DNA from 2 places in the Comamonas sp. A7-5 genome. Region 2 is predicted to be linked to the other one. Evidence: predicted binding sites of a transcription regulator. Region 2 holds the regulator's gene; the other holds the start of a gene.
What was found. The regulator LexA, encoded in region 2, represses DNA repair genes until DNA is damaged. The targets are predictions, from matches to a motif close to ACTGTATNNNNATACAGT.

Region 1 (15,882 bases), on a different contig from region 2:
CTGGCAAGTTCCGATATCTGCATGGCGACAAGGCTAACAAGCCTGGGGTTACACGAAGGTTGGTGTCCGCCAGATGTTCACACAAATTGCCATCCGCACTGCGGCCATAAAAAAACGCACTGTGAATCCACAGTGCGTTCTTTGGGGAAAGACTTCCGGGGCGATCAGGCCGCAGCGACTTCCTTCTTGGCAGAGCGTGCCTGCATGAACTTGCCCAGTCCGACCACCAGCACAGCGCCCGCTGCAGCTGCAACATAGTGCAGCCAGGGGTGGGCCATGGTGTAGCCATGCAGCAGATTGTCGTTGACGATGGTCTCGCCGCCCACCCAGCCGATCAGCGCCGCGCCCAGCGTGACGATGACGGGGAAGCGTTCCATGAGCTTGATCATCAGCGTGGAGCCGAAGATCACCAGGGGAATGGAGATGGCCAGACCCAGGATCAGCAGCACCATATTGCCCTGGGCGGTAGCGGCCACGGCAATCACGTTGTCCAGGCTCATCACCAGGTCGGCAATCAGGATGGTGCGGATGGCGGTCATCATGGAGCCATGGCCCTTGGATTCGCCCTCGCCGTCTTCGTCGCCGGTCAGCAGCTGATAGCCGATCCACAGCAGCAGGCAGCCGCCCACAACCTGCAGGAAGGAGAGTTCCAGCAGCTTGGCAGCTACCACGGTCAGCACGATACGCAGCACCACGGCGGCGCCGGAGCCGAACATGATGGCTTTCTTTTGCTGTTCAGGGGGAAGAGAGCGCGCAGCCAGTGCGATGACCACGGCGTTGTCGCCGGAGAGAATGATGTTGATCCAGATGATCTTCACCAGGCCGATCCAGAAATCGGCGCTATTGAGAAATTCCATTTGTGACTCCACTGTTTTGAATATGAAAGCGCCGCATTGCGCGGCGCTTTCTTTTAAGAGTGGAGGCAGTGTAGGGCGCGAAGCCCATCTTGCCAGTTCGTAATACTGCGTAAATTCAACGCTGTATCACGAACTTTTGCACGAGCTTACTTCTTCAGCAGGCCTTGCAGCAGGCGACCCATTTCGGAAGGGTTGCGGGTGATGGTGAAGCCGCACTCTTCCATGATGGCCAGCTTGGCATCAGCAGTGTCGGCACCGCCGGAGATCAGGGCACCTGCGTGGCCCATGCGCTTGCCGGGAGGGGCAGTCACGCCAGCGATGAAGCCCACGATAGGCTTCTTCATGTTGGCCTTGCACCACTGGGCAGCTTCGGCTTCGTCGGGACCGCCGATTTCACCGATCATGATCACGGCATCGGTGTCGGGATCGTCGTTGAAAGCGCGCATCACGTCGATGTGCTTCAGACCGTTGATGGGGTCGCCACCGATACCGACGGCGGAGGACTGGCCAATGCCCAGTTCGCTCAGCTGAGCCACGGCTTCGTAAGTCAGCGTACCGGAACGGGACACCACGCCCACGCGGCCCTTCTTGTGGATGTGACCGGGCATGATGCCGATCTTGATTTCGTCAGGCGTGATCAGACCGGGGCAGTTGGGGCCCAGCAGCAGAGTCTTCTTGCCGCCGGCAGCTTCCTTGGCCTTCATCTTGTTGCGCACTTCCAGCATGTCGCGAACGGGGATGCCTTCGGTGATGCAGATGGCCAGGTCCAGATCGGCTTCAACTGCTTCCCAGATGGCAGCAGCAGCACCTGCGGGAGGCACGTAGATCACGGACACGGTAGCGCCGGTTTCCTTGGCAGCGTCCTTGACGGAACCAAAGATTGGGATGTCGAAAATCTTTTCGCCAGCCTTCTTGGGGTTCACGCCTGCCACGAAGCAGTTCTTGCCGTTCGCGTATTCCTGGCACTTTTCAGTGTGGAACTGACCGGTCTTACCAGTAATGCCCTGGGTGATGACCTTGGTGTCTTTGTTGATAAAGATCGACATGTTTCTATCTCCGGGGCGTATTACTTAACGGCAGCAACGATCTTGGTCGCTGCTTCAGCCATGGTGTCGGCAGCGATGATGGGCAGGCCGGAATCCTTGAGGATTTGCTTGCCCAGTTCTTCGTTGGTGCCCTTCATGCGCACGACCAGAGGCACGGACAGGTTCACGGCCTTGCAAGCAGTGACCACGCCGGTGGCGATGGTGTCGCACTTCATGATGCCGCCGAAGATATTGACCAGAATGCCCTTGACTTCGGGGTTCTTGAGCATGATCTTGAAGGCTTCGGTCACCTTCTCGGCCGTAGCGCCGCCGCCCACGTCCAGGAAGTTGGCTGGTTCGCCGCCGAACAGCTTGATGGTGTCCATGGTGGCCATGGCCAGACCGGCGCCGTTCACCAGGCAGCCGATGTTGCCGTCCAGGGAGATGTAGGCCAGATCGAACTTGGATGCTTCGATTTCGGCAGCGTCTTCTTCATCCAGATCGCGGAAAGCCACGATTTCGGGGTGACGGAACAGAGCGTTGGGGTCAAAGTTGAACTTGGCGTCCAGGGCCATCAGGTCGCCCTTGGAGTCGCAGTTCAGGGGGTTGATTTCCACCAGCGACGCGTCGGTGTCCATGTAGCACTTGTAGATCTTGGCGAACAGATCCACGGCCTGGTCCACGGACTTGCCTTCCAGACCGATGGCAGCTGCCACCTTGCGCGATTGCGCTTCGGTGATGCCGGTCAGGGGGTCGATCATCTCGGTGATGATCTTTTCGGGAGTGGAGTGAGCCACTTCCTCGATGTCCATGCCGCCTTCGCTGGAAGCGATCAGGGCAACCTTCTGTGTGGCGCGGTCGGTCACCAGCGACACATACAGTTCGTTCTTGATGTCGGCGCCGTCTTCGATGTACAGGCGGCGAACCTTCTGACCTTCGGGGCCGGTCTGGTGAGTCACCAGCTGCATGCCCAGGATCTGCTCGGACAGCTTTTGCACGTCCTCGATGGACTTGGCAACCTTCACGCCGCCGCCCTTGCCGCGGCCGCCAGCGTGAATCTGGGCCTTCACCACCCACACGGGTCCACCCAGCTTCTGGGCTGCTTCAACAGCCTCTTGCACGGTAAACGCAGGAATGCCACGGGGAACGGGCACACCAAATTGGCGCAAGATTTCCTTGCCTTGGTATTCATGAATCTTCATGACTTTGTCTCTCTGAACTGAGGGGAAATACCCGCTTGCCACCGACTCGGGGGAGCCTGGCCATCGGGTTCATATGACATGGCGAGCAGGAATGTACCATGCTGCACCGCGCAAAACGACACCTGAACATGCGCAAAATCCACAATTTCGCGCAACTTTGTCGTGTTCCGGAAACAGCTGCAATGCCTTGAATTCTTTAGGGAAATTATTCCTACACGATATCTTTTCTTCCCGCAACTTTCTTATGTCTTATATACGAGTCAAGGACATTGGGGCAGCGGCTGGCAATGTGCTGACAACTGCGAATAGCTGCTACGTCTACTGGGCCATTCGCGCGAGACTTGGCTCAAAGACAGGCAGTGCACATCCCTGACGAGATTCAAGGACAATTACCGCTCGGAAAGCGGCAATGGTGCCGCAGGCAGCGGCATAGAAACCAAGAAATGCGCGCGCCGGTGCAGGAGAAAATGCAATGGCAAAAGTCTTTATTGACGGAGAAGCAGGAACCACGGGTCTGCAGATCCGTGATCGTCTGGTCGATTTTGCAGGTGTGGAACTGGTCAGCATCGACCCCGCACTGCGCAAGGACCCGGCCGCCAAGCGCGCTCTGATTGCTGGTGTGGATCTGGTCATCCTCTGCCTGCATGACGATGCCGCCCGTGAAACCGCAGCCATGGTGGACTCCATCACCGCAGAGACAGGCCGCGCCATCAAGATCATCGACGCCTCCACTGCCCACCGCACGGCCGCAGGCTGGGTCTACGGCTTCCCCGAACTGCGCGCCGGCCAGCTCGACGCCGTGAAGAACGCCACCCGCGTCTCCAACCCCGGCTGCTACGCCACGGGCGCCATTGCCCTGCTGGCACCGCTGGTGGCTGCCGGCCTGATTCCCGCCGACTACCCCGTGAGCCTGCCCTCCGTGTCCGGCTACACCGGCGGCGGCCGCACCATGATCGAAGCCTATGAAGGCGGCGATGCCGCACCTTACGAGGCCTACGCGCTGGGCCTATCGCACAAGCACATTCCCGAAATCCTGCACTACACGGGCATGACCCGCCGCCCCGTGTTCATCCCCGCCGTGAGCAACTTTGCCCAGGGCATGCTGGTGCAGCTGCCGCTGCACCTGGACCTGCTGCCCGGCGCACCCAAGGCCGCCGACCTGCATGACGCACTGGCCAGCCACTACGCCAGGACCAATACGCCTGCCAACTGGGTCAGCGTGTTGCCGCCCACGGACGACAACAAGCTGGCCGCCGACACTCTGGCCAATACCAACAAGCTGGAGCTGCGCGTATTTGCCAACGAACAATACCGCCAGGCCGTGCTGATTGCCCGCCTGGACAATCTGGGCAAGGGTGCCAGCGGCGCTGCCGTGCAGAACCTGCAGATCATGCTCGGCCTGTAAGCCCTGCCCTGCTCCCGAAAAAACGGCCCTGGTGGCCGTTTTTTGCTTTCCATGTCCTGGCAAAAATCGAAAAAAGAAATTAATTTTTCATATTTTCATTTTTGAAATTTAAATTTCTTGTTTTGTCCAGACGGAAAAGCACCGGCTGTGCTTTGCGCAAGCCACTTCTATAGTCGCCCCATCTGAGCTGTACCTGCCAGAGCCTTTCCCGGCCTTGTGATGCCGGCCGCGCCTGACCCCGGCGCGGCGGCATCCGCGCAGGCAGCAGTGGATGCGCGGAGCTGCTACCCCTGCTCTCGTAGCCGTTCTCAGTCCCACTGTTGTACGAAAGCGAGGAAACCATGTCTTCCATCCCCGTCTCGGCGGCGCGCAGCGATGTCAGCACCGTGCAGGAGCGCGACATCACCTTTGGCCGCATCATCTGGCGGCTGATTCCGTTTCTCACCCTGATCTGGTTTCTGGCCTGGGTAGACCGTGTCAACGTCGGCTTTGCCAAGCTGACCATGATGAGCGACCTGCAATGGTCCGACGCCGTCTATGGCGCAGGGGCCGGCATCTTCTTCATCGGCTATTTCTTCTTTGAAGTCCCCAGCAATCTGCTGTTGCACAAGTTCGGGGCCAAGAAGACCATCATGCGCATCACCATAGGCTGGGGCGTGACCGGCATCCTCATGGCCTGGGTGCAGACGCCTTTGCAGTTCTATGTGCTGCGCTTCTTGATGGGTGCTTTCGAAGCCGGCCTGCAGCCCGGCGTGATTCTCTATCTGACCTACTGGTTGCCGGCGCACCGCCGCGGCAAGGCCCTGGCGTTCTTTGTCTCGGCGTCGGCCCTGTCGCTGATGCTGGGCAGCCCGATTGCCGCCTATCTGATGGAAACCTTCCACGGCGTGGCCAATCATGCGGGCTGGCAATGGCTGTTCATCATCGAAGGCATTCCGTCCGTTCTCGCGGGCATTGCTGCCTACTTTCTGCTCAGCGACACACCGGCCAAGGCCCCCTGGCTCAGCGCCCGTGAAAAACAGCATGTAGCCGAAGAGCTCAAGGCCGAGGAAGCCTCTTTGGGCCAACGCGAGCACAGCTTCTGGGCCTCCATGCGCAACCCTCGCGTGCTGATGCTGATCCTGATCTTCTTCTGCATCGTGGCCGGCAACTCCACGCTGGTGTTCTACGGACCCAGCATCGTCAAATCCGTGGGCATCACCGACCTCAAGACCTTGGGCTGGGTTATGTCCCTGATCTACGCCTGTGGCTGGATAGGCATGGTGGGCAACGGCTGGCTGTCCGATCGCAAAAAGGAAGTGCGCTGGCACACGGCGATTGCCGCTGCCATGGGCGCTGTCGGGCTGGTGCTGACGGCCTTGTTCCTGCAGCAGGGCAATGTGACGGGCGTCGTCGCGTCTCTGGCTCTGTCATCGCTGGGCACCATGGGCTCCATCCCCGTGTACTGGCAGATTCCCAACCGCTTCCTCTCGGCCACTGCCCTGGTTGTGGGCCTGGCGGTCATCAACTCTGCAGCCAATCTGGCCGGCTACTTCTCGCCGCAGTTGCTGGGTCTGCTCAAGTCCAGCAGCGGCTCGTATGCGCCAGGCCTGCTCATCATTGCTGCCGTGGAGTTCTGTGCCGCCATTCTGGTGCTGCTGTTCGTGAAGCGCGACAGCGCCGGGGTCGCCAAACAGCATCCATGACCCATAGGCCGCAGGCCAGATGCAATATGCGCAAGCAGTTCCACGACAGCGATGACAATATGCACGGCATGACCGTCAACGGCAGAGTGCCGGGCCGCGCATAGCGCAGCCCTCGCCCTTACCCTCCAAAGCCGCAGGTCTGCGGCTTTTTTCATATCTGCATTCATCAATTTCGCAGCAGCCTGCGCAGCATTTACAAGGTTTACATGGCAGTTATTGTGAATTTTTCAGATAGGACTGACGTTAACAGCTCCTGCTTCAGGAGCAGGAACGGCTGCGCATGAACGCAGCCGCCGCGCAAAAGGCCACGGCCATCGGCCTGATCGCCGTACTCTGCTGGAGTTGCACCGTGGGTCTGATGCGCGCCGTGGCCGAGCCGCTGGGCGCCGTCGGCGGCGCGGCCTGCCTCTACACCATGGCCGCCATCTGCATTGCCGCAGCACGCGGGCGCAAAGGCTGGCGCGAGCTGGCACGCTGGCGCAGCATGCACCCTGCCTACCTCTGGGGCTGCGGCCTGCTGTTCGTGGTCTATGAAATCTGCCTGTCCGTGGCCGTGGGCCTGGCCCACGACCGCAGCCAGGCCATGGAAATCGGGCTCATCAACTATCTCTGGCCCAGCCTCACCATCGTGCTGGCCGTGCTCTGCGGCCAGCAGGCGGCTCGCTGGTGGCTGTGGCCAGGCGTGCTGATCTGCCTGTGGGGTCTGGCGCGCGTGCTGGGCGGCGACAGCTTCAGCCTGCCGGTCATGTGGAGCCATGTGCTGGGCAACCCGCTGGCCTATGGCATGGGTTTTGCAGCCGCCCTGCTCTGGCCGGCCTACTCGCTGCTGGCGCGCCGCTATGGCGCCGGCTTCAACGCCGTGGGTCTGTTCGTGACCTGGACTGCCATCGCGCTGTGGCTCAAGTGGCTGATGCTGGGCGAGTCACAGCCCATGCTCTGGAGCTGGCTCACCGCCGGCCAGGTCTTGCTGGTCGGGGCGCTCACGGCACTGGGCTATAGCTGCTGGGAGCACGGCATCCAGCATGGCAAGCTGGCCCTGCTGGCTGCGGCGTCCTATTTCACACCCGTGCTCTCGGCGCTGATGGCCAGCGCACTGCTGCAGGTGCTGCCGGGCTGGAGCTTCTGGCAGGGCGTGGCACTGGTCACGCTGGGTTCGCTGGTCTGCTGGTGGGCTACGCGCAGCCACCGACATTGAGCCGGTGCCAGGCCGGCCGGGCGCTCAGGCGGTCAGCCAGATGCCCAGGCCGAGCACGACGGCATGGCCGGCCAGCAAAATCCACAACAGCGTCCAGGGCGGCTCGGTCAGGCCCTGCAGCATCTCCTCGATGCGAGCGCCCAGAAAAGCACGCAGCGCCGGGTCGTCCTTGCCGCCTTCGCTGCCCCACTGGGCACGTGTGCGCCCCCATTCCTCGAGCAGATCGGACAGTGGCAGGCGATTGAGCACGCTGCGCACCACGAACTGCACGGCACGCCCATTGCCCACCCAGGGCTGCAGATGCTCCATCGCCGCGCCCACGGTGAGCAGGTCGGCCGCCTTGTGCATGGCCTTGTGAGCGCTGGGCAGGGCCTCGATGCGCTGTGCCAGCATGGCAGCCAGGCGCTCGGCCAGGCCCTGGCCGTAGCGCGCCACCAGCTTGCCTGCCGCGCGGGCGCGGCCCAGCTGCAGACCGACCATGAGGTAGGCGGGGATGATGAAGATCAGCACCACGGCCACCAGCAGCGGCGGCGACATCAGCAGGCTGATCACGGCGCCGTAGATGCCGGTATGGGCCGAGGCATGAATGCCCTGGCCGGGATCGGCCATCAGGCGGGAAAAATAGAACACGGCCGCGCCGCAGCCCAGCACCAGGGCCAGCAAGGCACCCAGCATCAGGCCGCCCAGCAGCGATTTGCCGGCACTCAGGCCCACGCGCAGGGCGGATGGGGCGTCAGGGGGTTGCGAAGCAGTCAGCACGTGGGTCCCTCCGGTGTGAAAAGCTGTTCCCGCCGCAGGCGGGCGGGGACCGGGTGGCCGCCTCAGTCCTCGTCCTCGCTGTCGGGTGCAGGGGAGTATGGGGCATCGCGCAGCACGCGTGAAGCCACGCTGGACGAAAAGCCGCGCGAAGCCAGAAAGCGCAGCTGCCTGGCCTTTTCCTTGAGGTCGACGGGCACGCTGCCAAAACGCTTGCACCACAGCTCGCGCGCACGCTGCAGCTCGCTGCCGCGCAGTTGCTCGCCCGCCTGGCGCACGGTCTCGTCATCGAGCCCCTTGCTGCGCAGATCATGCACCAGACGCGCTGCGCCATAACGGCCGGCCTTGCTGCGCAGGACAGACTCGACCACCCGCTCCACGCTGATGAAGCCCCGCTGCTCCAGCTCGTCGAGCACGGCATTCAGATCGTCGCCCTCCTCCACATGGGCGGCCAGCTTGCGCTGCAGCTCCAGTCGCGAATGCTCGCGCTGCGCCAGCAGCTTGAGGGCGCGGCCCTTGAGTGAAAGTTTGGCAAAGCTCACGACGCATCTCCAGAAACAAAAAGGCGCAGGACGAACCTGCGCAAAGATGGCAAACCTTTTGAGCAATGAGGCCCGCACTCAAACACTGGCGCTCACCAAGCCAGGGACATCAAGCAGGGGCCGCGCCCGCAGCGAGGATGTCGCCCCCTTTCGCGAAAGGCGCATGGCGCCTCAGGGTGACTGAATCAACCTTCAATCACGCCGTCCTTGTCCACCTTGCCCTTGCCGCCCTTGGCAGGCTTGGCTTCGGCAGCCGCAGCACCGTCCACGGGCAGCAGCTTGATATCCAGGCTTTCGCGGACCTTGTTTTCGATCTCAATGGCCAGCGCGGGGTTCTCGCGCAGGAATTCACGCGAGTTGTCGCGGCCCTGGCCGATTTTTTCGCCGTTGTAGGCATACCAGGCACCGCTCTTTTCCAGAATCTTGGCGTTCACGCCCATGTCCAGAATCTCGCCTTCGCGGCTGATGCCTTCGCCAAACAGGATGTCGAACTCTGCCGTCTTGAAAGGGGGCGAGACCTTGTTCTTCACGACCTTGACCTTGGTTTCGTTGCCGATGGCCTCGTCACCCTTCTTGATGGTGCCGGTGCGGCGGATATCCAGACGCACGGAGGCATAGAACTTCAGCGCATTGCCGCCGGTGGTGGTCTCGGGCGAGCCGAACATCACGCCGATCTTCATGCGGATCTGGTTGATGAAGATGACCATGCAGTTGGTCTTCTTGATGGTGGCCGTCAGCTTGCGCAGGGCCTGGCTCATCAGACGGGCCTGCAGGCCGGGCAGGGCGTCGCCCATCTCGCCTTCGATTTCGGCCTTGGGCGTCAATGCGGCCACCGAGTCGATGACGATCAGGTCCACGGCACCCGAACGCACCAGACTGTCGCAGATCTCCAGCGCCTGCTCACCGGTGTCGGGCTGGCTGATCAGCACGTCGCTGAGGTTCACGCCCAGCTTCTGGGCGTAGCTGGTGTCCAGCGCATGTTCGGCGTCGATAAAGGCGCAGGTGCCGCCCTGCTTTTGCATCTCGGCAATGACCTGCAGCGTCAGCGTGGTCTTGCCCGAGGATTCGGGACCGTAGATTTCGATCACGCGGCCACGGGGCAGACCACCTACGCCCAGCGCGATGTCCAGACCCAGGGAGCCGGTGGAAACGACCTGAATGTCTTCGATGGCTTCACCTTCACCGAGCTTCATGATGGTGCCCTTGCCGAACTGCTTTTCGATCTGGGCCAGGGCTGCAGCCAGGGCTTTGGCTTTTTCGCTGTTGGCGTCGTTGGTCTTGGCGATGGCGTTCATATCAGGCTCCGAAGTAGGTGAATGACTGTCTGTGGCCAGTCCTGTTTTTGCATTCAGGCTGGATGCTTGAACAGTAGTTTAGATGCGGATACTGTAGATTTATTTAAATATTTAGTCAGTTTGCCTTACTATTTATTCATGTCAGAAATCGCCCCCGTCACCCCGCCCGCCGATGCCTGGCGCCAGACCCATCTGGGCCGTTTGCTGGGCCATGCCATGCGCCGCTTCGATGCGCGCGTGCTGCAGCTCATGGCGCGTGCAGTGGAGGTGCCGCTGGCGCTATCCAATCTGGCGGCGCGCGACAAGGTAGGAGCGGCCCATATCCACATCACGCGCCATCTGTCGCTGGCTGGCGACCGGCTCACCGATCTGGCCGACAAGGCCGGCATGACCAAGCAGGCCATGGCCGATCTGGTGGCGCAGTGCGAAGCCTGGGGCCTGGTCACGCGCGAGGCCGACCCGCATGATGCGCGCGCCAGGCGCGTGCGCTTCACCGATGCGGGTCTGGCCTGGCTGCAGGCTTTTCACGACGCCGTAAGCCAGGCCGAGGCCGAATTTCGCGAAGCCGTGGGCGCGGATGTGGCCACCGTGGTCGCGCTGGGCCTGGAAGCCTATGCCGAAGGCTACTGAGATTCTGTATTGACGCCTTCTTGACGCCTATGAGCGGCTGTCGAGAATTGCCCCGAACGGCCATGAGCCATCCCTACAATGGCAGCAAAAGTGCAAACAGGCACACATAACAAGCAGGAGACACACATGCGCATACTGATTGCCGAAGACGACCAGGTGCTGGCGGATGGCCTGCTGCGCACGCTGCGCAGCTCGGGCGCCGTCGTCAGCCATGTGGCTAACGGCAGCGAGGCCGATACCGCCTTGCTGACCAGCAGCGAATTCGATTTGCTGATTCTCGATCTGGGCCTGCCAAAGGTGCACGGCCTGGAAGTGCTCAAGCGCCTGCGCGGGCGCGGCGATGCGCTGCCGGTGCTGATTCTCACGGCCGCCGATTCGATCGAAGAGCGCGTACAGGGCCTGGACTATGGTGCCGACGACTACATGGCCAAGCCGTTTGCGCTGTCCGAGCTGGAAGCGCGCGTGCGCGCCCTCACGCGTCGCGGCATGGGCGGCGCCAGCTCCACCATCAAGCATGGCCCGCTGGTCTATGACCAGACCGGCCGGGTCGCCACCATAGACGGCAAGATGGTGGAGCTGTCGGCGCGCGAGCTGGGCCTGCTAGAGGTGCTGCTGCAACGCGCAGGCCGCCTGGTCAGCAAGGACCAGCTGGTGGAGCGCCTGTGCGAATGGGGCGAGGAGGTGAGCAACAATGCCATCGAGGTCTATATCCACCGCCTGCGCAAGAAAATCGAGAAAGGCCCGATCCGCATCGCCACCGTGCGCGGCCTCGGTTACTGCCTGGAAAAGATAGCCCCCCCCTGAGCGGCTTTGCCTAGGCGGCCCCCGCCGCTTCCCCCCGAGGGGGACGATGGCCTTTGCTGCGGGGCGGCCCTTGCTGGCCATCCCTGAGTTGGAATACGCCAGTTTTACAAGCATGAAAATTTTTCAGCGTGAGCAGCGATCCCTCTTTGGCGAGATCCTCGACTGGATGCTCACGCCGCTGCTGCTGCTCTGGCCCGTGAGCCTGGCGCTGACCTGGCTGGTGGCCCAGGGCCTGGCCAACAAGCCCTTCGATCGCGCGCTGGAGTACAACGCCCAGGCCCTGGCTCAGCTGGTCATCGTGCAGCGCGGCAAGGTGCAGTTCAATCTGCCTCAGTCGGCCAGCGAGATCCTGCGCGCCGATGAATCGGACACGGTGTTCTTCCAGGTCAGCGGCACCAGGGGCGAATATCTGGCCGGCGAGCGCGACCTGCCGCGCCCGCCCTCCGTCGACGAGGACACGCCCACCGGCTCGGTGCTGCTGCGCGATGAGGAATACAAGGGCATTGACCTGCGCGTGGCCTATATCTGGGTGCGCATGCCGCTGCCCGGCGAGCCCAACGCCCTGGTGCAAGTCGCGGAAACACGCGAAAAGCGCAGCGTGCTGGCCACGGAAATCATCAAGGGCGTGATGCTACCGCAGTTCGTCATCCTGCCGCTGGCCGCCCTGCTGGTCTGGCTGGCGCTGGCACGCGGCATCAAGCCGCTGCACCGGCTGGAGGAGCGCATCCGCGCGCGCAAGCCCGAGGATCTCTCGCCCATCAATCACAAGGATGTGCCGCTGGAGGTGGTGCCGCTGGTCGATTCGGTCAACGATCTGCTGCAGCGCCTGCATGACTCCATCGCCACGCAAAAACGTTTTCTGGCCGACGCGGCCCACCAGCTCAAGACCCCGCTGGCGGGCCTGCGCATGCAGGCCGACCTGGCCCAGCGCGAGGGCACGAATACCGAAGACCTGAAGCGCTCGCTGGCACAGATCGGCCGCTCAAGCATGCGTGCCACCCATACTGTCAACCAGCTGCTGGCACTGGCACGGGCCGAGAGCGCCGTGCCCGCCATGCAGGGCTGCAACCTCGTGCGCATCGTCACCGACGTGGTGCAGGACTGCCTGCCGCGCGCCATGGACAAGCACATAGACCTGGGCTACGAGGGTGCCAGCTCCAGCACGCCCGGTGTCTGGCTCAACGGCAATGCCACGCTGCTGGCCGAGCTGGTGCGCAATCTGGTGGACAACGCCATCAACTACACGCCATCGACCAGCGAGCAGCCAGGCGTGGTCACCGTGCGCGTGCAGGCCGATCATTTCGGCCAGATCCTGCTGCTGCAGGTCGAGGATTCAGGCCCCGGCGTGCCGCTGGGCGAGCGCGAACTGATCTTCCAGCCCTTTTACCGGGCGCTGGGCTCCGAAGCCGACGGCTCCGGTCTGGGCCTGCCCATCGTCATGGAAATCGCCCGTCAGCACGGAGCGCAAGTGCTGCTGCAGGATGCCAGGCCCGGTCATACCCCGCCGGGGGCGCTGTTTACCGTGCGCTTCAAGGCCATGCCCGGACAGCAGTGAAGCGCAACCTAAAAATGCACCAATTCGGTGCCTCCCAAGGCTGAGAAGCCGCGCCAGGCTTGGCTTTGCGCCCGTTTGCCCCGATGCGAATATCGGAAACTGCGTATTTGGCAAGTTCTCGCTTACCCTAGAATCAATTCGATCATGGGTTGTCTGAAGAGTCGCTATTTGCGCTCTGCAAGACAGCAATTTGGAATCACTGGATCCTGGGAGCTTTTTGATGCAACGACGTCAATTCATCTACACCGCCGCTGCTGCCGCAGCCGCTTCTTCTTTCTCCGGCATGAGCATGGCGCAGGACACATCGCGTCCTATGCGCATCGTCGTGCCCTTCCCCGCTGGCGGCCCCACCGACATGGTGCCCCGCAATATGCAGGACGTGCTGATCAAGCTGCTGGGCGGCCAGGCCGTGGTGATTGAAAACAAGGCCGGCGCCGGCGGCTCCATCGGCATGGCAGAAGTGGCTCGCGCCACCGATGGCGTGACTTTCGGTATTGCCACCCTGTCCACCCATGGTGTGAACCCCGCCGTGTTCAAGAAGCTGCCTTACGACGCGATCAACGACTTCGTGGGCGTGACCGAGATCGTCAAGGCCCCCGGCGTGCTGGTGATCAACCCCAAGCTGATTCCCGTGAAGACTTTTGCCGAGTTTGTGGCCTACCTCAAGGCCAACCCCGGCAAGGTGTCCTATGCCACCCCCGGCAACGGCACCATCGGCCATATGTGGGGCGCCCAGTTCCTCAAGAGCACGGGCACCGAAATGCACCACATCCCCTACCGTGGCTCGGCTCCTGCCATCAACGACGTGCTGGGCAACCAGGTTCCCGTGTACTTCGACCAGGTGAACTCTTCGCTGCCCCATATTAAGTCGGGCAAGGTGCGCGCCCTGGCCGTGTCCTGGCATGAACGCCTGGACGTGCTGCCCGATGTGCAGACCTATGCGCAGGCCGGTCACCCCGATCTGAACGAGCCTTCCTGGTTCGGCCTGGTGGCCCCCAAGAACACGCCCGCCGCACAAGTGGAACGTGTGCAAAAAGCCATCATTGCCGCACTCAAGGACCCCGCAGTCAAGCAGCGCATGGCTGCTCAAGGCCTGTACCCCTCGGGCACATCGAGCGCCGACTTCACCAAGCAGATCGCCAGCGAAGTGGCCAAGATGAAGAAGCTGGCCGCTGTCGCCAATATTCATCTGGACTAAAAACAGGAGCTGGTTGCGCTTGTCGCAACTGGTTTTCCAATACAAAAGGCCTGCAAATGCAGGCCTTTCTTGCGACAGCAGCTACGAAAATTACTTGGCGCAAGCCTGCAAGGCCTTGGGCACCAGATTCTTGCCGGCCAGCGCCGCCACTTCGTTGCGCAAGGTCGGTGTGGCCTTGGGCAGACGCAGCGCATAGGTCGTCACATCGGGACGCTCCTGCACCACGCGCGCGGTGCGCACGCCCTGGCGCGCGAAAGTGGCCAGCTGGCGCTGGGCGGCTTCTTCCGTCGAGAAACGCCCCAGCGACAGACCGGGCTCGAAGCTGCCGCCGGCGCGGTCGAAGTCGATATTCATCAGGCGCAACTCGCCGCGCTTGCGGTCCATGAATTCGGCGTCCGGGAACTTGCCCATATAGACCATCCAGCGCCCGCCCTGATGGCTGGCCACCAGCTCCCAATCGCTCTTGGACTTGCCCGCCAGCGCACGTCGGATGCTGTCGGCCTGCGCCTCTTCGATGCCGTTGGCCTGATAGCAGGCCTCGGGCTCCTTAATGGCGGTCTTGGCATCCTTTGCGTCCTTGGCGTCCTTGGTTTCCCTGGCCGCGACGGTTGCAGCTTCGGGCTTGCCATCCGACTTGCTTTCGGGAGCTGCGGGCGGCGCGCTGTCGTCCACCGCAGGCGCTTCGGGCTCCACAGTCTTTGCCGGTTCAACGGCCGGAGCTTGCGCCGCTTCGGGCTGCTGCAGCACCAGGGCATCCGGCCTGATCTGCTCCTGAAGGCGCTGCGGCTCGGACTGCAACTCCGGCGCCAGCCCCATGCCGGCCAGATAGCCGTGGCTCCACATGTAGTAACCCGCGTTGCCCAGCAGCAAGAGCAGGAAAACGATTCTCAGCATAGGTTTCTCACATCAGTTATCCATGGGCTGCAGCCGCTCGCGGGCAGCCGAGCAAGGGCCTGGGCGACCCCGCAGCGAGGGCTGCGTCCTTCTCCCCTGGCGCGCAGCGCGTAGAGAGAGGAGGAAGGCGCAAAGCGCCTCAGGAGGTGCTTCATTTCAAGCCTGCAGCGGGCTGCCAGCCGGACGCACGCTGATTTCGGAACTGGTCACGGCTTGCAGCCCGGTCGCTGTACGCACCAGAAAACCGCCATCGGCAGCCACACCCTGAGCCATGCCGCTCGTGCCGTCGCTCAGATTCACCTCGCGTCCGGCCAGCAGGTCGCGCTGGGCAAAGCGCTGCATCAGCGGAGCAAAGCCATGCCGGGCAAAGCTCTGCACCTCGGCCACCAGGTTGGGCAATATGCAGGCCAGGGCCGTGGGCGCATCCAGTGCGGCATCGAGCTCCTGCAGGCAGGCCGGGGCCGTGCGCATGCCGTCACCGGGACGGGGACGCACATTGATGCCGATACCGATCACCACATAGCGCGGTGCCGTCATATCGTGCTGCTGGCCGCCGACAAAGCTGGCGGTCTCGATCAGAATGCCGGCCAGCTTGCGGTCGCCCTCCAGCCACAGATCGTTGGGCCATTTGATGCCGATCTTGGGCGCCGCCCCCGCTGCGGGAAGCTGGGGCTGCAGGCTCTCGGCCACGCTCACGCCCACCGCCAATGACAGCCCCGACCAGTCGCGCGGTGCCAGCGGCAGGCCCAGCGAGAACATCAGCGAATCACCGACGCCGCTGACCCAGTTGCGGCCCAGGCGGCCTCGGCCCTGGGTCTGCTGCTCTGCAATCAGCAGCA
Region 2 (15,882 bases):
TGCAATGGAAGCTTTGTTGCATCGCCTGCAGGCCTATCGCGGGTCGGGCTCGGAGCTGCACGAGTGCAGGCAGTCAAACCTCACTGAGCTTTCAGACTTGCGGGGCTGCTTGCTCATGGAGTGCCATACGCTCCAGCGCGGCACAGACATCGGCCATGCGTCCGCAGATCAGCAGGCATTCGGGCTGACTGCACGGCTCACGCTGCACGATCTTGAGAAGTCGTGGAGAAGCTGCTTGCCTAGACTCGTCGGTTATTGGCGATTGCAGCTCTGGTGTCGCTGCAAAGGCCTGAGGACAAAGCGTATTGCTGCCTAGACGACTGCGGCCGCGGTTGGCGCGCATGACAGGAATGCTGATCTGCTTCGCCTTTGGGCGATTGGTAGTGAAGGATACAGGTTCTGCAGCGGCTTCGCTTGCATCATCAGAGCAGAAGTTCGGGTTGAGCGACAGCGTGGCAGGCTGCCCTTTAAGGGTCAGGCGTGTCAAAGCCTGCAGTGATGTGGCGAATCCCATTTGGCAACTCCTCTTGATGACCTTGCGGCATGGATAAGGGCAGGATTGCGTTCTTCAGGCAAAGCTCCGCCCAGGGCGAAGCTCAACGGCTTCGCGCCTACCACCTGGGCTTGAGAGGGAAAGAGGCCCGGTGCCTCCGCTGCATAGGCGGAGGGACGCCGTCTGCCCGTTACATGAACATGCTGTTGCGGATAAGGCCTACGGCCAGGCCTTCGATGGCGAATGGCTCTTCAGGATCGACGTGAATGATCTTGTAGTCGGGGTTCTCGGGCCGCAGCTCGATGCCTTGAGGTGTGCGCTTGAAGCGTTTGACGGTCACGTCGTCACCGAGGCGGGCCACCACAATCTGGCCGTTGCGCGCTTCATGCGTAGCCTGTACCGCCAACAGGTCGCCGTCCATGATGCCCGCGTCACGCATGGACATTCCGCGGACCTTGAGCAGGTAATCGGGCTTGGCGGCAAACAGGCTGGGCTCGACCGAATAGCTCTGATCGATATGTTCCTGGGCCAGAATAGGCGAGCCGGCAGCGACGCGGCCGACCAGTGGAAGCACCAGCGGAGCCAGTGCCGTGAGCGGCAGCGCAAAGCTGGCACCGCGTGCCGCATTGATGGTGCGCACGGTATCGGCGCGCAGGCGAATGCCGCGCGATGTGCCGCTGACCAGATCTATGACGCCCTTGCGGGCCAGTGCCTGCAAATGCTCTTCTGCAGCATTGGCCGACTTGAAGCCAAAGGTGCTGGCAATCTCGGCCCGGGTAGGGGGCGCACCCGTGCGAGCGATGCTGGACTGGATGAGGTCCAGAATCTGCTGCTGGCGGGGAGTGAGCTTGGGGTGGTCCATGGGCATTCCTTGATCGATCGATGATGAATACTGTGTGTTCATCCAGTACCTGTATTTTTAATCAGTTTGAAGAGGACTGCAAGTGGAACCTGACAAAAATATCGTCATCCTGGGCACGGGCGGCACGATTGCCGGTGTCGCCGAGCAGGCGGGCACCAGTGTGGGCTACCGTGCGGCCCAACTGGGCGTGGCTCAGCTGCTGCAGGCCGTGCCGGACCTGGAGCGCGTTGCTTCTGCATCGCTGCAGGTGGAGCAGCTGGCGCAGCTGGACAGCAAGGATATGGATCACGCGACCTGGCATGCACTCGCGCTGCGATGTGCCGAGCTGCTCGCTCGTGATGACGTGAGCGGCATCGTGATCACCCATGGCACCGACACGCTGGAGGAAACCGCCTGGTTTCTGCAATGTGTTCTGCACCCGGCAAAGCCCGTGGTGCTGACGTGCGCCATGCGCCCGGCCACAGCCATTTCGGCTGACGGCCCCGGCAATCTGCGCGATGCCGTGGCCTGTGCGGCCGACATGCAGGCTGCTGGCCGCGGTGTGCTTGCCGTGGTGGCGGGCCGGGTGTTCAGTGCACGCCAGGTGCGCAAGGTGCATCCTTATCGTGTGGATGCCTTCGATGGCAGTGGTGCCGGCCCGCAGGGCTGGGTGGAAGAGGGGCGGCTGCGCTGGGCAACAGGCGGGCTGCCGGTCGTTGCGGCCAGCTCCACTGCAATCGCTTTACCGCCCGCAGATCACTGGCCCCTGGTGGAGCTGCTGCACAGTCATGCGGGCTGCAACAGTGCCGTAGCTCTGGCGGTGATGCAGGCCTGGTATGCGGCAGGCGTGCGTGCCGTGGTGGTGGTGGGCACGGGCAATGGCACACTCCATCAGGCATTGGGGTCAGCCCTGGACTGGGCGCAGACGCAGGGCATGGCTTTGTGCATCACGACCCGGTGCGAGGAGGGGCAGGTGGTGCAGGCCGAGGGAGCGGGGGATGGCCGTGTGAGCAGCCTGCCGGCGGCCAAGGCCAGAATCAGCCTGATGCTGGAGCTGATGGGCTGGCCTCACGCATTGGATTGATGCTCTTGTTATGAGAGCTGCTAGCCCTCATTGATAAAGAGTATTTATGGTGTTTTGCTCTGAAATCCAATGAATGTAGGCGCGGGAAGCTATGAATATTGATGGCTCCAGCGCCATCCCTGGTACAGCTTTTCCGCACCGGACTGATGTCGGCCGGAAGGCCGGGAGCGCGAGCTTCAAAAACAAAAAAGGCCGGTGAAGACTCCGGCCTTTTTTGCCCAGAGATGCCTGGCCGCGAAAGTCGGCAAGGCTCCATGAGCGAGTGATCAGGGCGATCAGGAAGCCAGAGCGGCCAGAGCGCGTTCGGTGATTTCTTCCACGCTGCCTGTGCCGCTGATGGCGCGGTACTTGGGGGCCGCTGCTGCATCGGCCTTGGCCCAGTTGCTGTAGTAGTCCACCAGAGGACGTGTCTGGCTGCTGTAGACGTCCAGGCGCTTCTTGACGGTTTCTTCCTTGTCGTCTTCGCGCTGAACCAGGTCTTCACCGGTCACGTCGTCCTTGCCTTCCACCTTGGGAGGGTTGAACTTGACATGGTAGGTGCGGCCCGAGGCGGGGTGGCTGCGGCGGCCGCTCATGCGTTCGATGATGGCGTCGAAGGGCACGTCGATTTCCAGCACATAGTCCAGCTTCACGCCGGCGGCCTTCATGGCGTCGGCCTGGGGGATGGTGCGGGGGAAGCCGTCAAACAGGAAACCCTTGGCGCAGTCGGGCTGAGCAATGCGTTCCTTGACCAGGTTGATGATCAGATCGTCGCTGACCAGCTGGCCGGCGTCCATCACGGCCTTGGCTTGCAGACCCAGAGGGGTGCCAGCCTTGACGGCGGCGCGCAGCATGTCGCCCGTGGAGATTTGAGGGATACCGTACTTTTGGCAAATGAAGGCCGCCTGAGTGCCTTTGCCGGCGCCGGGTGCACCCAACAAAATCAGTTTCATGGAAATCCTTGAGGAGAGTAGAAATTCTTGCTGGCCCAGGCAGACGGGTGGTCGTCCGTAGTCCCCGGGCCGTATTTTTTCGCGGGCAAGGATAGCACGCACAAGACCAACACAGGCTTACACAATTCAGTCAAGGCTGTCACAAGTGCGGCCAATTGAAGGCATGTATCCGCTGCAAACGCGATTGCTGTAGTTGTAATCCAGGTGCCGAAGCCGTTACATATGCTATTCGGACTATGCGGAAAGTATAGCGATCAGCGCTTTCCTGGACTGGCCCAGGGCCCTTTGGGGTTGCTCTGGCCGACGGGGCTGCTGCCGGCTTGATGCCTGAGCAGCCCTGGAAGAAGACGGCCTGCGGACCGGTGTCGCCAAAGTGCGCAGGTCTTTTTCTCAAACAGCAAAAACAGCGCGCACGCGCTCCAGGTCTTCGGGCGTGTCGACGCCGGCACCCGGTGCATCGGGCGTGATATGCACGGCAATGCGGTGGCCGTGCCAGAGGGCGCGCAACTGCTCAAGCTGCTCCATGGCTTCGGTCGGTGCAGGTGCCAGTTGTGGGAATTCGCGCAGAAAACCGGCCTTGTAGCTATAGATGCCAATATGGCGCAGCGGTGTGAAACCTGTGTGACCGGCCCTGGGGGCAGCCGTCTGCCACCAGGCCTCATCGCCGTGGTCGCGCGAGAAAGGGATGGGCGCGCGGCTGAAATAGCTGGCCAGACCCTTGACGTCACAGACCACCTTCACCACATTCGGGTTGCGGTAATCCGTCAGGCTATCAATAGGATGGGCGGCCGTGCCCATGCTGGCTTCGGGGCGGGCCAGCAGCAGTTGCGCCACGGCCTCGATGAGCTTGGGGTCGATCAGCGGCTCGTCGCCTTGCACATTGACGACCACATCGTCGCCGGACAGGCCCAGCTGCGCACAGGCTTCAGCCAGACGGTCGCTGCCGCTGGGATGATCCTTGCGCGTCAGGATGGCCTGGATGCCATGCTCGGCGCAGGCCGCCACAATGCTCTCGTCGTCGGCCGCCACCACGCAACGGGCTGCGCCGGCCAGAGCTGCGCGCTGGGCCACGCGCACCACCATCGGCAAGCCGGCAATATCGGCCAGGGGTTTGCCGGGCAGACGGGTCGAGGACAGTCGGGCCGGGATCAGTACCGTATAGCTCATGGCTTATTGCTTTTCTTCTTCCAGCTCGTCGTCGGACAGGGTGCGGGCTTCGTTTTCCAGCAGCACAGGGATGCCGTCGCGCACGGGATAGGCCAGACGCGCGCTGTGGCTGATCAGCTCCTGATGCTCGCGGTCAAAGCGCAGCGGGCCCTTGGTGACGGGGCAGACCAGCAGTTCGAGAAGTTTGGCGTCCATGGAGTATTCCTGCAAAACGGGATGAGGGCGCCAGCAGGGGGCTGGCGCTGCAAAAAGGGGGGATCAGCCGAGGCCGATCCATAGGCTCAATGATAGTCAGGCTGGCTTGCTATCGCGGCGAATATTGGCGTTGGCCTTGGCCAACTGCGCGTCCAGCAGCTCCCAGAAGGCCTGCGGCAGCTGCAGCTCAAGGGGAACGGCCCAGGCTTCGGGATGGCTGCGCCAGAGCTTGACGGCGTCTTTTTCGGTGCAAATCAAGGGTTTGTCGTTTCCCAGCTTGCGCGAGAAGCTCTCGAAATCATAGTGATCGGGCAGGGCCTGGGTTGCCGCAGCAGTGATGCCCTGGGCGGCCAGCATGGCAAAAAAGGACTCGGGGCGTGCCACGGCGGCCACGGCCTCCGGGCTCTGGTCAGCCAGGCTGCGCAGCGGGATGCTCTGGCCATGGCCGTTGTGGGCAGTGTCGGCCAGGCTGCGCTGCAGCGCGAACGTCGGGGCCGTGCCCGGAGGCCTGGGCGGCTGGCCTGCATGCAGTGTGGCCGTCACCGGGCGGGGCCAGGGCTCGCGCAACGGGCCTGCGGGCAGCAGAAAGCCGTTTCCGACTCCTTCATCATTGAAGACGCACAGCTCCACATCGCGTGCCAGGGCCAGATGTTGCAGGCCGTCGTCGCTCACGATCACATCGACCTGCGGGTAGCGCTGGCGCAGCACTTGCGCCGCTTCCAGGCGTCTGGAGGCGACAAAGACCGGTACGCCGGTGCTGCGCGCCAGCAGGGCGGGCTCGTCGCCGACTTCGCTGGCGGGGCTGTCCGGCAGGGCCTCGCGGCAATCCTGCCCGTTCTCGATCCTGCGGCCATAGCCGCGCGAGATGATGGCCGGCTGCCAGCCTCCGGCCTTGAGGTGGGCCACCACGGCCTGAGTCACGGGAGTCTTGCCCGCGCCGCCTGCGATCACATTGCCGACGACGATGACCGGCAGCCCCGTGCTTTGCTGGCGGCTGCGCATGCGCCTGGCGTTCCAGGCCTGCAGCACTCCATAGATTCGCGATAGCGGCCACAGCAGCCAGGCACCCGCTCCACGCCGGCGCCAGAGGGCGCGCAAGCCATGTTGCGAGGAGGATGCTTGGGCGGTGTTTTGAGGCATAGGGGTTGGGATCATACGGGCGCGGCCGGAGTTCCCGCAGCCAACAGGCCTGCGTGATGCGCAAATACCTGGGCCCTGATCCCGGGAGCTCGGGATCAAAAACTGCCAAACAGGCTGCCCAGCGCCACGATGACGGCAAGGGCAGCGACGGCCGGGACGATAGCTACCATGGCAATGTCCAGATAGGACTGGCGATGCGTGAGCCCGCAGATGCCCAGCAGGGTGATGACGGCGCCGTTGTGCGGCAAAGTATCCAGTCCGCCTGTGGCAACGGCCGTGACGCGGTGCAGCAGCTGGGGCGACAGGCCTGCTGCTTCGCCCATCTGTAGCCAGGTGCTGCCCAGGGTCTGGAGGGCAATGCTCATGCCGCCTGAGGCCGAGCCGGTGATGCCGGCCAGAATATTGATGGCGATCGACATCGAGATCAGCGGGTTGTCCGGGTAGATGTTCAGCACCGCATCGCGTATCAGCGTGAAGCCTGCCAGCGAGGCGATGACAGCACCATAACCGACCTGAGAGGCCGTGTTCAGCAGCGGCAGGGCCGAGGCGCTGGCACCTTTGTCGAGCAGTTGCTTGAGCTGTGGCAGGCGGCCCCACCACAGGGCAACCAGCAGGCAGATTGCCGCGGTCAGGGCCGCAATCACGGCCCAGATGCCGCGCAGCGCCTCGATGCTGGTGGCACCGAAACGGGCTTCGGCCAGATAGCGCGTGTCCAGACCTGCAAGCACATGCACTGATAAAAGATAGTTCAGAGCGATCACCACGGCAACAGGCAGCAAGGCCTTGCCCAGCTCCAGATGGCTGGGGGCGGCCTCTGCTGCTGGAGCAAGTTCGTCCGCCGGCTGCTGGGCTTCATCCTCGGCGGTAAAGCCTTCGCCTCTGGAGCGCGCTTGCGCGCTGCGCCAGTGCAGCCACCACAGGCCGAGCATCAGCATCACGGCTGCGGCGATCAGGCCCAGTCCCGGCGCGGCAAACGGCGTGGTGCCGAAATAGGGCATGGGGATCGCGTTCTGGATGGCCGGCGTGCCGGGCAGCGCCGTCATGGTGAAGGTAAAGGCTCCCAGCGCAATCGTGGCTGGCATGAGGCGGCGCGGGATGTCGGCACGCCGGAAAAGCGCCTGGGCGATGGGGTACACCGCAAAGGCCACGACAAACAAGGAAACACCGCCGTAGGTGAGAACGGCGCAGGCCAGCACCACGGCGAGTATGGCGCGCCGCTCGCCCAGTGCTGCCGCAATGCCTTGGGCAATGATGTGAGCCGCACCCGAAGCTTCCATCAGCTTGCCGAAGACCGCGCCCAGCAAGAACAGCGGAAAGTAGGCGATGACAAAGCCGCCAAGGCTGACCATGAAGATCTGGGTGTAGCTGGCCAGCATCAGCTCCGGTGCACCGAAGGCCACGGCCAGCAGGGCTGTCAGTGGTGCCAGCAGCAGCACACTGACGCCGCGATAGGCCAAAGTGATGAGCAGACCGAGTGAAAGAACGATGCCCAAAATGCTGATCACATGCACCTCTCTAAGCAAACCGTGCAGTCACGGCGTTCAATTCAAAAGCAGCGCAGCCTGTGCCAGGGCTGAGGCGGTACAGCCTCGTGGCAAGCCCATTGCGCCGCGTCATCGCGACACAGGTATGACAGCCGCCATCGTCTTTGATTCGCCGGCTTGCGTCGCTCAGGTCCCGAAGGGACGGCTGCCCAGCGTTTCCACCACATGGTCCACAAAGCAGGTGATGCGCGCCGCCAGTGCGGTGTTTCGATAGTAGACCGCATTGACGGGCTGGCAGATGTCCAGTGTCTGCTTGCCGAACAGCTGCACCAGATTTCCTTGCTCGCGGTCTGCGCGGGTCATGAAGTCCGACAGGCAGACGATGCCCAGGCCGGCCAGCGCCATTTGCCGGAGTGTCTCGCCGCTGGAGGAGGCAATGTCCGGGCGAACGCGCACGGCGTTGCCGTCGGCGTCGCGCAGCGGCCAGTCGTTGAGCGACTCGGGCTGGGTAAAGCCCAGCAGGCTGTGCTGGGCGAGCTGTGTCGGACTGGCGGGCATGCCATGGCGCTTGAGATAGGCCGGGCTGGCCAGCACGCGAATGCGACTGATGCCCACAGGACGGGCGTGCAGCGTGGAGTCCTTGAGCACGCCGATGCGAAATGCCACGTCGGTGCGCCTTTCGAGCAGGTCGATGATGCCTTCGTTGGAGTTCAGCTCCAGTTCCACCTCGGGGTAGCGCGCACGAAATCCTGCAATCAGCGGCACCAGCACATGCAGCATGAAGGGGGTGGCCGCATCGACACGCAATCTTCCCGCCGGCCGCATGCGCCGCGCCGCCATCAGCTCCTCCGCTTCGTCCACCGATGCCAGTATGGCGCGGGCATGCTGCAAGAAGGTGGCGCCTTCCTCGGTCAGCTCCAGGCGTCTGGTGGTGCGGCGCAGCAGCGTGGTCTGCAGCTTTTCTTCCAGGCGCCCCAGCGTGCGGCTGGTAGCCGAAATTGTGAGGCCCAGCAGCTCCGAAGCGGCCGTGATGGACCCCGTGTCCACGACGGCCACAAAGGCCTGCAATTCATCGAGCGTGGTCTTCATTGTTGAATTCAGTTCAAGAAAATTGAGGGGGTGCCAGGCTTGATCTGCAAATATCAACTGTGTGCACCGCCTTGGGAGCTCGTCTGTGGCTCTGTTCGCCCCGGTCACCGGCGCATTGCCGAATTCACCTCTGTGGAACGACTGTTGGTGATTGCCGATGGCTCCCAAGCCTGCATTCCCGCAGCGGGCATGGCAGTCATGTCTGCTGGGGCACGTGTTGCCATCAAAGATGATGAAGACTGGTCACTGCTGGCGCAAGAATCGAGTTTTTATATTTGATTTTATTTCAAAAGAATTTGTGAAATACAGGGCTTAATCTACAAATATGGGTTGGGCAAACTTCAGGCATCGGAAAAGCCTGGCCTGATAGCAGACATGCAAGCTCAGGACTGGCTGCCGTCTTCAATTTCATTCAGGAGTTATTTCATGAGCCATATTCCTTCCTTCGGGGTCGGCACCTTCCGCCTCTCCGGTCAGTCCGTGATCGATTCCGTGCGCAATGCACTCGATGTGGGTTATCGCGCTGTCGACACGGCTCAGATCTATGGCAACGAGGCTGAAGTCGGCCAGGCCATCGCCGAGAGCGACGTGGCACGTGGCGATCTGTTTGTCACCACCAAGATCTGGGTCGAGAACTACAGCAAAGCCAAGCTGATCTCCAGCCTTCAGGACAGCCTGAAAAAGCTGCGTACGGACTATGTGGACCTGACCCTGATCCACTGGCCTGCCCCTGGCAACGGCGTGGAGCTGTCCGAGTACATGGAGGCGCTGGCCGAGGCCAAGGCCCAGGGACTGACCCGCCAGATCGGTATCTCCAACTTCAATATCGAACTGACCAAGCAGGCCATCGCGGCCGTGGGCCAGGGCGAGATTGCCACCAATCAGATTGAGCTGAGCCCCTATCTGCAAGGCCGCAAGCTGACGGCCTTCCTCAAGGAGCAGGGCATTCAGGTCACTTCCTACATGACCCTGGCCTACGGCAAGGTGCTCAAGGACCCGGTGCTGATCCAGATTGCCGCCAAGCACAACGCCACGGTGGCGCAGGTAGCCCTGGCCTGGGCGCTGCAGCTGGGCTATGCGGTAATTCCCTCGTCGACCAAGCGCGAGAACCTGGCCAGCAACCTGCTGGCGCGCGACCTCAAGCTGGATGCCGAGGAGATGGCGCTGATCGCTGCGCTGGAGCGCAACGGGCGAGAAGTCAGCCCCGATGGCCTGGCTCCTGTGTGGGACTGATAGTGGTGCCGTATTAGGCCCTTAACCGGGCGGCTTGAGCCGCCAATCCTGCCGCAGCGTGCAGGCCAGAGTACTCTGGCGACGTTTGCGTTTTCTCTTGAGCCAGCGTTCTAGCTTTTTCGCTTGATCCGGTGTGGAGATCAGGCGCAGGTTCTGGCGTAGCAGGCTTTCGCTGGCGGCAAGATCATTCAGCTCTCCGAGAGGTTGCTGGATGTTCTTGAGGCGTTTGAGCAGACGGTGATGATCTTTGGGCAGCAGAGGTCCGAATAGCTCCAGCAGATAACGAGTTTTCTTGCCAGCTTTTCTGACATCGTGAAATGCTTCGATATCTGGCTTGTTCGCTGTTATCGCCCGCTTGATGCGTTGGTGCAACTGCCGCCTGGACTTTGCGATCCGTGCTTCGGCAAGTGCTCCCAATCGCAGCTGGCGAGGCTTGACGCGCAAGCTTGCCTCTGTTTGTGTCAGCGTTTTCAGCAGGCATGTCTGTATATGCGGAGGTGACAGGATTTCTCTGCCAGCCTGCAAGGCCGCCTCGCGAGCGACGTATATTGCGGCAATGCCGGCTGCACTGCATTTGCCATGACGGCTCAGCAGCTCGATCAGAATGTCGTAATCGCGGGCCTTGCCTGCTGCGCCGGCAATCGATTTCAGGTAGCCGCGCTGCCGTGCATATTCCTCGGCGCCCATCAGGGGGCGGTAGAGCCACCATAGTGTCAGCAGGTTGCGCAGCGCAACGCGCAATTGATGAATCCCCTCGGCGGCGGGCTCTCGGGCTATGTGCCGGGCCTGTTCGACTGCCGAGTCGACAAGCGGGGATGCGATAGCTGAAAACGCCACTGCGGCGTCTGGTTTGCCTTTGCCCATACGAACTCCCGGGGCAGTTTTCATGAGGCGGAGACAAGCTTGCGACTAGCAAAGCGATGCTCCGGTCCGCATTGCTCTCGCTGCTGTTTGCCACAGTGTGCCATGTTCCCTGCCCTATGTCCGTGGGCAGCTTCTGAATTGCGGCGGGAGCGTTCAGGCCGGTGACTGGCCTGGGCAGTGATGAGTCTGAAGGCTGGGCTTGGCTGCTAAAGGTTGGCAACGAACACGGGCAGGCTCAAGGCTGTTTTTGCACCAGGGCCGTTCGGCCCAGTCTTGCCCCAGTCGGCATTGAGCCAGTCCTTCTTGACGATATGTTCTGCGACGGCGGCGAGCTCTGCAGAGGGGTTAATGGCGCAGCCGAAAGGCAGCCGGCCATGTGTGCTGGAGACAAGACTGAAGCGTAGCTGCCTCGTCTGTGCGTCATGCCAGCAATAGAAAAGCATGGATGGATTTCCGCTCAATTTCTCTCGCCTGGCTGTCATGACCTGGTTGATGAAATCGACAAGAGCTGCAGCACTGAGACCCAGGGACTCGTCATCGCACGGAGAAAAGCACCACAGATTGGACGATGCCTCATGGTTGATGTCGGCGGCGTCGATGACGATCTCGTCATCGCGTGCCATGGACAGCCATCTGCCTAAAGCCGGCGAATCCTTCATCGGGTTCTGTGAATGTCGAGGATGGGTCAATGGAGTTTGCTGTAGTGGCGCTTGTTTTGACGCAGCGGCTGATGAGCGCATTCTCGAGAAGCTGGTAGCCAGTCATTGTGATGAGAGCTAAGCTTGCGGCCTCTACCTCAGGAGTCTCGCATGCCACAGACCATTCGACTGCACCGTGTGATCAAAGCTCCGCCCGAACGCGTCTATCGGGCCTTCACGACCCCCGAAGCCATGGTCAAGTGGTTGCCGCCCCATGGTTTCGCGGCGCAGGTGCATGAATTTGACGCCCGTGTGGGCGGCCGCTATCGCATGAGCTTCATCAATTTTTCCGCCAACAGTCAAAACAGCTTTGGCGGCGAGTTTCTGGAGCTGGTGCCAGGCCAGCGCATACGCCATACCGACCGCTTCGAGGACCCGAATCTGCCGGGTGAAATGATCACCACCGTGAACTTGAAAGCCGTGTTTTGTGGCACCGAGCTGCATGTGGTGCAGGAGGGCGTTCCCGACGTGATTCCCGAGCAGGCCTGCTATCTGGGCTGGCAGGAGTCGCTGCAGCTGCTTGCCCTCCTGGTGGAGCCGACCATCCCTGACGGAGCGTGAAAACGACGCAGAGCGCGACATTGACGGCCCGAGCTCAATGCATGGCGTGATCCATGCGTCGGCACCCCAAGAGAGGGGCAGAAACAAAAAAGCCCGCTTTTCAGCGGGCTGTCTTGCTTGCAAGCTCTGGTTTTGCTTGCGATGTTTGGTAGGCGCGATTGGACTCGAACCAACGACCCCCACCATGTCAAGGTGGTGCTCTAACCAGCTGAGCTACGCGCCTGTCGTCGATGGGATGAATTCTAGCAGCGGAAAAATGGTGGTTTGGGCAAAGTCGCGACTTTTTTGCGCTTGAGGCTGAATTTTTTCAAATCCGGCAAGCGGCTCAAGGCTTGCCGGGGCGCTGTTGATTCGCTACTAAACTTTGATGTGTTTTCCATCAATTGAATCGGCAACCCCATGACAAAAGCACAAGCAGGCATTCTGGCGTCTCTTCCTGAACAGGGGCGCTATGTTTTCTTCACCCTGGTCGGTGCAGGTGCAGATTTGCAGAACAGTCTGAAGAAATTGCAGACCAGTGTTGACGGTCAGCAGGTAGTGGCGGGTCTGGGCCTGCAGGTGCTGCAGCAACTGGACAAGAAACTGCCGCTGATGCGCGAGTTCCCGCACCTCAAGGGCCCGCAGTTCGAAGCACCCAGCACACCTTATGCGCTGTGCCTGTGGCTGCGCGGCGATCAACGCGGTGAGCTGATCGCTCTGACGGCCAAGCTGACCAACTTGCTGGCGCCGGTCTTCAAGCTTGATCACATCGTGGATGCCTTTGTGCACCAGCGTTCGGACAACGGTCACGGCCGTGATCTGACCGGTTATGAAGACGGCACTGAGAACCCCGAGGACGATGAGGCCGTGGCAGCCGGCATTGCGGCAGAGCAGGGGGCAGGCATGGACGGTTGCAGCTACTGGGCCTTGCAACAGTGGCAACATGACTACTCGGCCTTTGGCTGCATGAGCACCATGGAGCAGGACTATGCCGTGGGTCGTCGCCGCAGCGACAACGAGGAACTGGACGATGCCCCTGAATCAGCCCATGTCAAGCGCACGGCGCAGGAGAGCTTTGAGCCGGAAGCCTTTGTGGTGCGACGCTCAATGCCCTGGTGGAGTGTCAGCCCTCAGGGCAGTGATCGCAGCGGCTTGATGTTCTCCGCCTTTGGTTGCAGCTTTGACGCTTTCGAAGCTCAGATGCGCCGCATGCTGGGCATGGATGACGGCATCAGCGATGGACTGTTCCGCTTTTCCAGGCCGCTGACGGGCTGCTATTTCTGGTGTCCGCCGATTTCTGGTGGCAAGCTGGATCTGACGGTGCTGGGACTCCAGGCCTGAGAAATGGCATGGGTGCAAAGAAAAACGGGCCATCTGGCCCGTTTTTTCATGTGCTGCCCATTCCCCGAGAGGCTCCTAGTTGGCCTTGCCTGCGCTGGCCGAGGTCTGGGTGGCAAACGTGATCTGCGACAGTCCCGCGTGGCGGGCCGCTTCCATGACGGTCACCACCGACTGGTGCGGGGAGTTGGCATCGGCACTGATGATGACCACGCTGTCATTGCCCGCTGTTGCCGCACCGGACAGGGCGGCGGCAACAGAGGAGACGCTGCGGTCATCCACGCCTTGCTTGTTGACGGAGTAGCGGCCATCAGCAGAGACGCCGACGATGATTTCCTTGGGGCGATCGCGTTGCTGCTCGGTGTCGGCCACGGGCAAGGTCAGTTGCAGCTCGGTGAACTTGCTGTAAGTGGTGGAGAGCATCAAAAAGATCAGCACCACCAGCAGCACGTCGATGAAGGCGATCAGATTGATCTCGGGCTCATCGCGGTGACGAGGACGGAAGTTCATGATGGATGCGTTCCGCTTCTTACTTGGCAGGCTTGATGCGGCCCAGATGGCGTACGAACTGCTCGGACGCCAGTTCCATGCCCAGCAGATAGCCGTCCACACGGGCGCGGAAATAGCGCCAGAAGATCAACGACGGAATGGCCACCATCAGGCCGAATGCCGTGTTGTAGAGCGCAATCGAGATGCCATGGGCGAGCTGGGCGGGGTTGCCGGCGCCGGAGCTGGCTCCGGGCTGGGAGCCGAAAATCTCGATCATGCCGATCACCGTGCCCAACAGGCCCAGCAGCGGCGCGGCCGAGGCAATGGTGGCCAGGGCGCTCAAATACTTTTCCAGCTTGTGGGCGGCAGCGCGGCCCGCGCCCTCCATGGCCGAGCGCAGCTCTTCCTCGCTGCTTTCGGGATGTGCCTGGCGGGTACGCAGACCAGTGGCCAGAACCTCACCCAATACCGAGCTTTGGGCCAGTTGCTGGGTGGTTTCAGCGCTGGGCAGGTGCTTGGTGGAGACCGAAATCGCTTCATTGAGCAGATTAGTCGGCGCGACCTTGCTGGCTTTCAGCGAGGCAAAGCGCTCAAAAATCAGGGCCAGGGCCAGAATCGAGCAGGCAATCAAAGGCCAGATAGGCCATCCTGCGGCTTGTATGATCGACAGCAACGTTGCTCTCCCTCGTCGTTCAGAAATTGCAGCCGACGATTATGACCCACTGCCGTGCCGCTGCGACCCGTTTTTACAGGCCTCATACGGCAGGCTTGAGCCAGCGCAGCAAGATCGTGCGGCAGCGCTTGAAGCGCAAGGAGCTTGGAGCGGCAGAGCAGGCACAAAGTGCTTGCGATTCTTTGCGAATGCTTTCGCGTATATCACAGAAATCTGTGGATAACTTTGTGATCTAGTTGCTATGCCGGGCAGTTATCTGCTTCGCTTTAAAGGCTTGTTACGAGTTTGACACCTGTATGAAGCCTTATAAGTTGTTTTAAATCAATAGGATGGATGATTTTCCTCATGTGTTGTTTAGGATTTTTCTGGCTTTGTCGCCGACAAGGCTGGACGCCGACATCTGTGGAGAATCAGGCCCGCGTAAGACCTCGCTGACACCGCATGAATTCAATGTTTGAACGTCCAAACTCAGCAACCACGCCGCATGTGTGGGAAGTTGGCGCGCTATGCCACGCCATTGGCGATGCCTTGCAGGCTCGCTTCAATCCGGTCGCGGTGCGCGGCGAGCTCAGTGGCTTTTCGCGCGCTGCCAGCGGGCATTGCTATTTCAACCTCAAGGACGCGAGCGGGCAGATTCGCTGTGCCATGTTCCGTCGTGCGGCCGAGCAGGTCGGTTTCTCGCCACGTGATGGCGAGCTGGTCGAAGTCAGAGGGCGTCTAGGCGTCTACGAGCAGCGTGGCGATCTGCAACTGGTGGTGGAGAGCATGCAGCGAGCCGGGCAGGGGGCCTTGTTCGAGCAGTTTCTGCGCCTCAAGGCTCAGCTGGAGTCCGAGGGCCTGTTCGACCCTGCGCGCAAGCGATCGCTGCCGCCCTTGCCGCGCGGCATTGGCCTGGTCACGTCCCTGGGGGCGGCCGCCTTGCACGATGTGGTGACGGCGCTGCGCCGCCGCGTGCCACATATCCCGGTGGTAATTGTTCCGGCCCTGGTGCAGGGGCTCCAGGCGCCGCAATCGCTTGTGCAGGCGCTATCAAAACTGTATCTCCTGACGCAAGAGGGACAAGATGCAAGCGGCGACTTGCGTGTTGATTCCGCGCGGCAGCCGGTGATAGACACCATTTTGCTGGTGCGCGGTGGCGGCTCGCTGGAAGACCTGTGGGCCTTCAACGACGAACAGCTGGCGCGCACCATTGTGCAAAGCCCGGTGCCGCTGATCAGCGGCGTGGGTCACGAAACCGACTTCACCATTGCCGATTTTTGCGCCGACCTGCGTGCGCCCACGCCCACGGCTGCGGCCGAGCTGGTAGCCCAGCCGCGCGAGGTCTGGCTGGGGGCTCTGGGTCTGATGCAGGACCGTCTGGACAATGCCGTGCAGCGTGTGCTGGATCGCCAGGCCCAGCGCCTGGATATCGCTGCACAGCGTTTGGGGCGGCCTAGCGAGCAGTTGGCGCGCAATCAGCTGCAGCTCAGCCGTCAGGCACAGCGCCTGCGCCACTCCATGCTATTGAAATTGCAGCGGCTTGCGCAGAGCCAGCAAGCGATACAGGTCAGTTTTCCCAATATCTTCCAGCGCAGTCTGGAGCAGCAAAGGCAAACGCTGGATCGTATCGACCTGCGCTTGCA

Region 1: a site for LexA is predicted at 10,020-10,037, ahead of recA (recombinase RecA). Genes of this name have one in related genera too.

The regions. Positions count from the first base shown of each region.
Region 1 is NZ_JBCPWO010000003.1:235,754-251,635, forward strand. It holds gene AAIL67_RS06650 (MerR family transcriptional regulator) at 1-23, opposite strand, end outside; gene AAIL67_RS06655 (TerC family protein) at 165-857, opposite strand; gene sucD (succinate--CoA ligase subunit alpha) at 1,004-1,903, opposite strand; gene sucC (ADP-forming succinate--CoA ligase subunit beta) at 1,924-3,084, opposite strand; gene argC (N-acetyl-gamma-glutamyl-phosphate reductase) at 3,557-4,489, shown strand; gene AAIL67_RS06675 (MFS transporter) at 4,831-6,174, shown strand; gene yddG (aromatic amino acid DMT transporter YddG) at 6,455-7,369, shown strand; gene AAIL67_RS06685 (hypothetical protein) at 7,394-8,128, opposite strand; gene recX (recombination regulator RecX) at 8,191-8,667, opposite strand; gene recA (recombinase RecA) at 8,853-9,962, opposite strand; gene AAIL67_RS06700 (MarR family transcriptional regulator) at 10,101-10,592, shown strand; gene AAIL67_RS06705 (response regulator transcription factor) at 10,719-11,396, shown strand; gene AAIL67_RS06710 (sensor histidine kinase N-terminal domain-containing protein) at 11,509-12,951, shown strand; gene AAIL67_RS06715 (tripartite tricarboxylate transporter substrate binding protein BugE) at 13,172-14,149, shown strand; gene AAIL67_RS06720 (SPOR domain-containing protein) at 14,240-15,043, opposite strand; gene AAIL67_RS06725 (biotin--[acetyl-CoA-carboxylase] ligase) at 15,200-15,882, opposite strand, start outside.
Region 2 is NZ_JBCPWO010000004.1:287,716-303,597, reverse strand. It holds gene AAIL67_RS09455 (hypothetical protein) at 92-514, opposite strand; gene lexA (transcriptional repressor LexA) at 684-1,355, opposite strand; gene AAIL67_RS09445 (asparaginase) at 1,438-2,418, shown strand; gene adk (adenylate kinase) at 2,694-3,350, opposite strand; gene kdsB (3-deoxy-manno-octulosonate cytidylyltransferase) at 3,741-4,517, opposite strand; gene AAIL67_RS09430 (Trm112 family protein) at 4,521-4,712, opposite strand; gene lpxK (tetraacyldisaccharide 4'-kinase) at 4,809-5,852, opposite strand; gene AAIL67_RS09420 (GntP family permease) at 5,948-7,357, opposite strand; gene AAIL67_RS09415 (LysR family transcriptional regulator) at 7,523-8,425, opposite strand; gene AAIL67_RS09410 (hypothetical protein) at 8,558-8,704, shown strand; gene dkgB (2,5-didehydrogluconate reductase DkgB) at 8,852-9,658, shown strand; gene AAIL67_RS09400 (CHAD domain-containing protein) at 9,680-10,522, opposite strand; gene AAIL67_RS09395 (hypothetical protein) at 10,729-11,262, opposite strand; gene AAIL67_RS09390 (SRPBCC family protein) at 11,332-11,781, shown strand; tRNA gene AAIL67_RS09385 (tRNA-Val) at 11,928-12,004, opposite strand; gene AAIL67_RS09380 (Dyp-type peroxidase) at 12,181-13,101, shown strand; gene AAIL67_RS09375 (biopolymer transporter ExbD) at 13,177-13,608, opposite strand; gene AAIL67_RS09370 (MotA/TolQ/ExbB proton channel family protein) at 13,628-14,260, opposite strand; gene xseA (exodeoxyribonuclease VII large subunit) at 14,711-15,882, shown strand, end outside.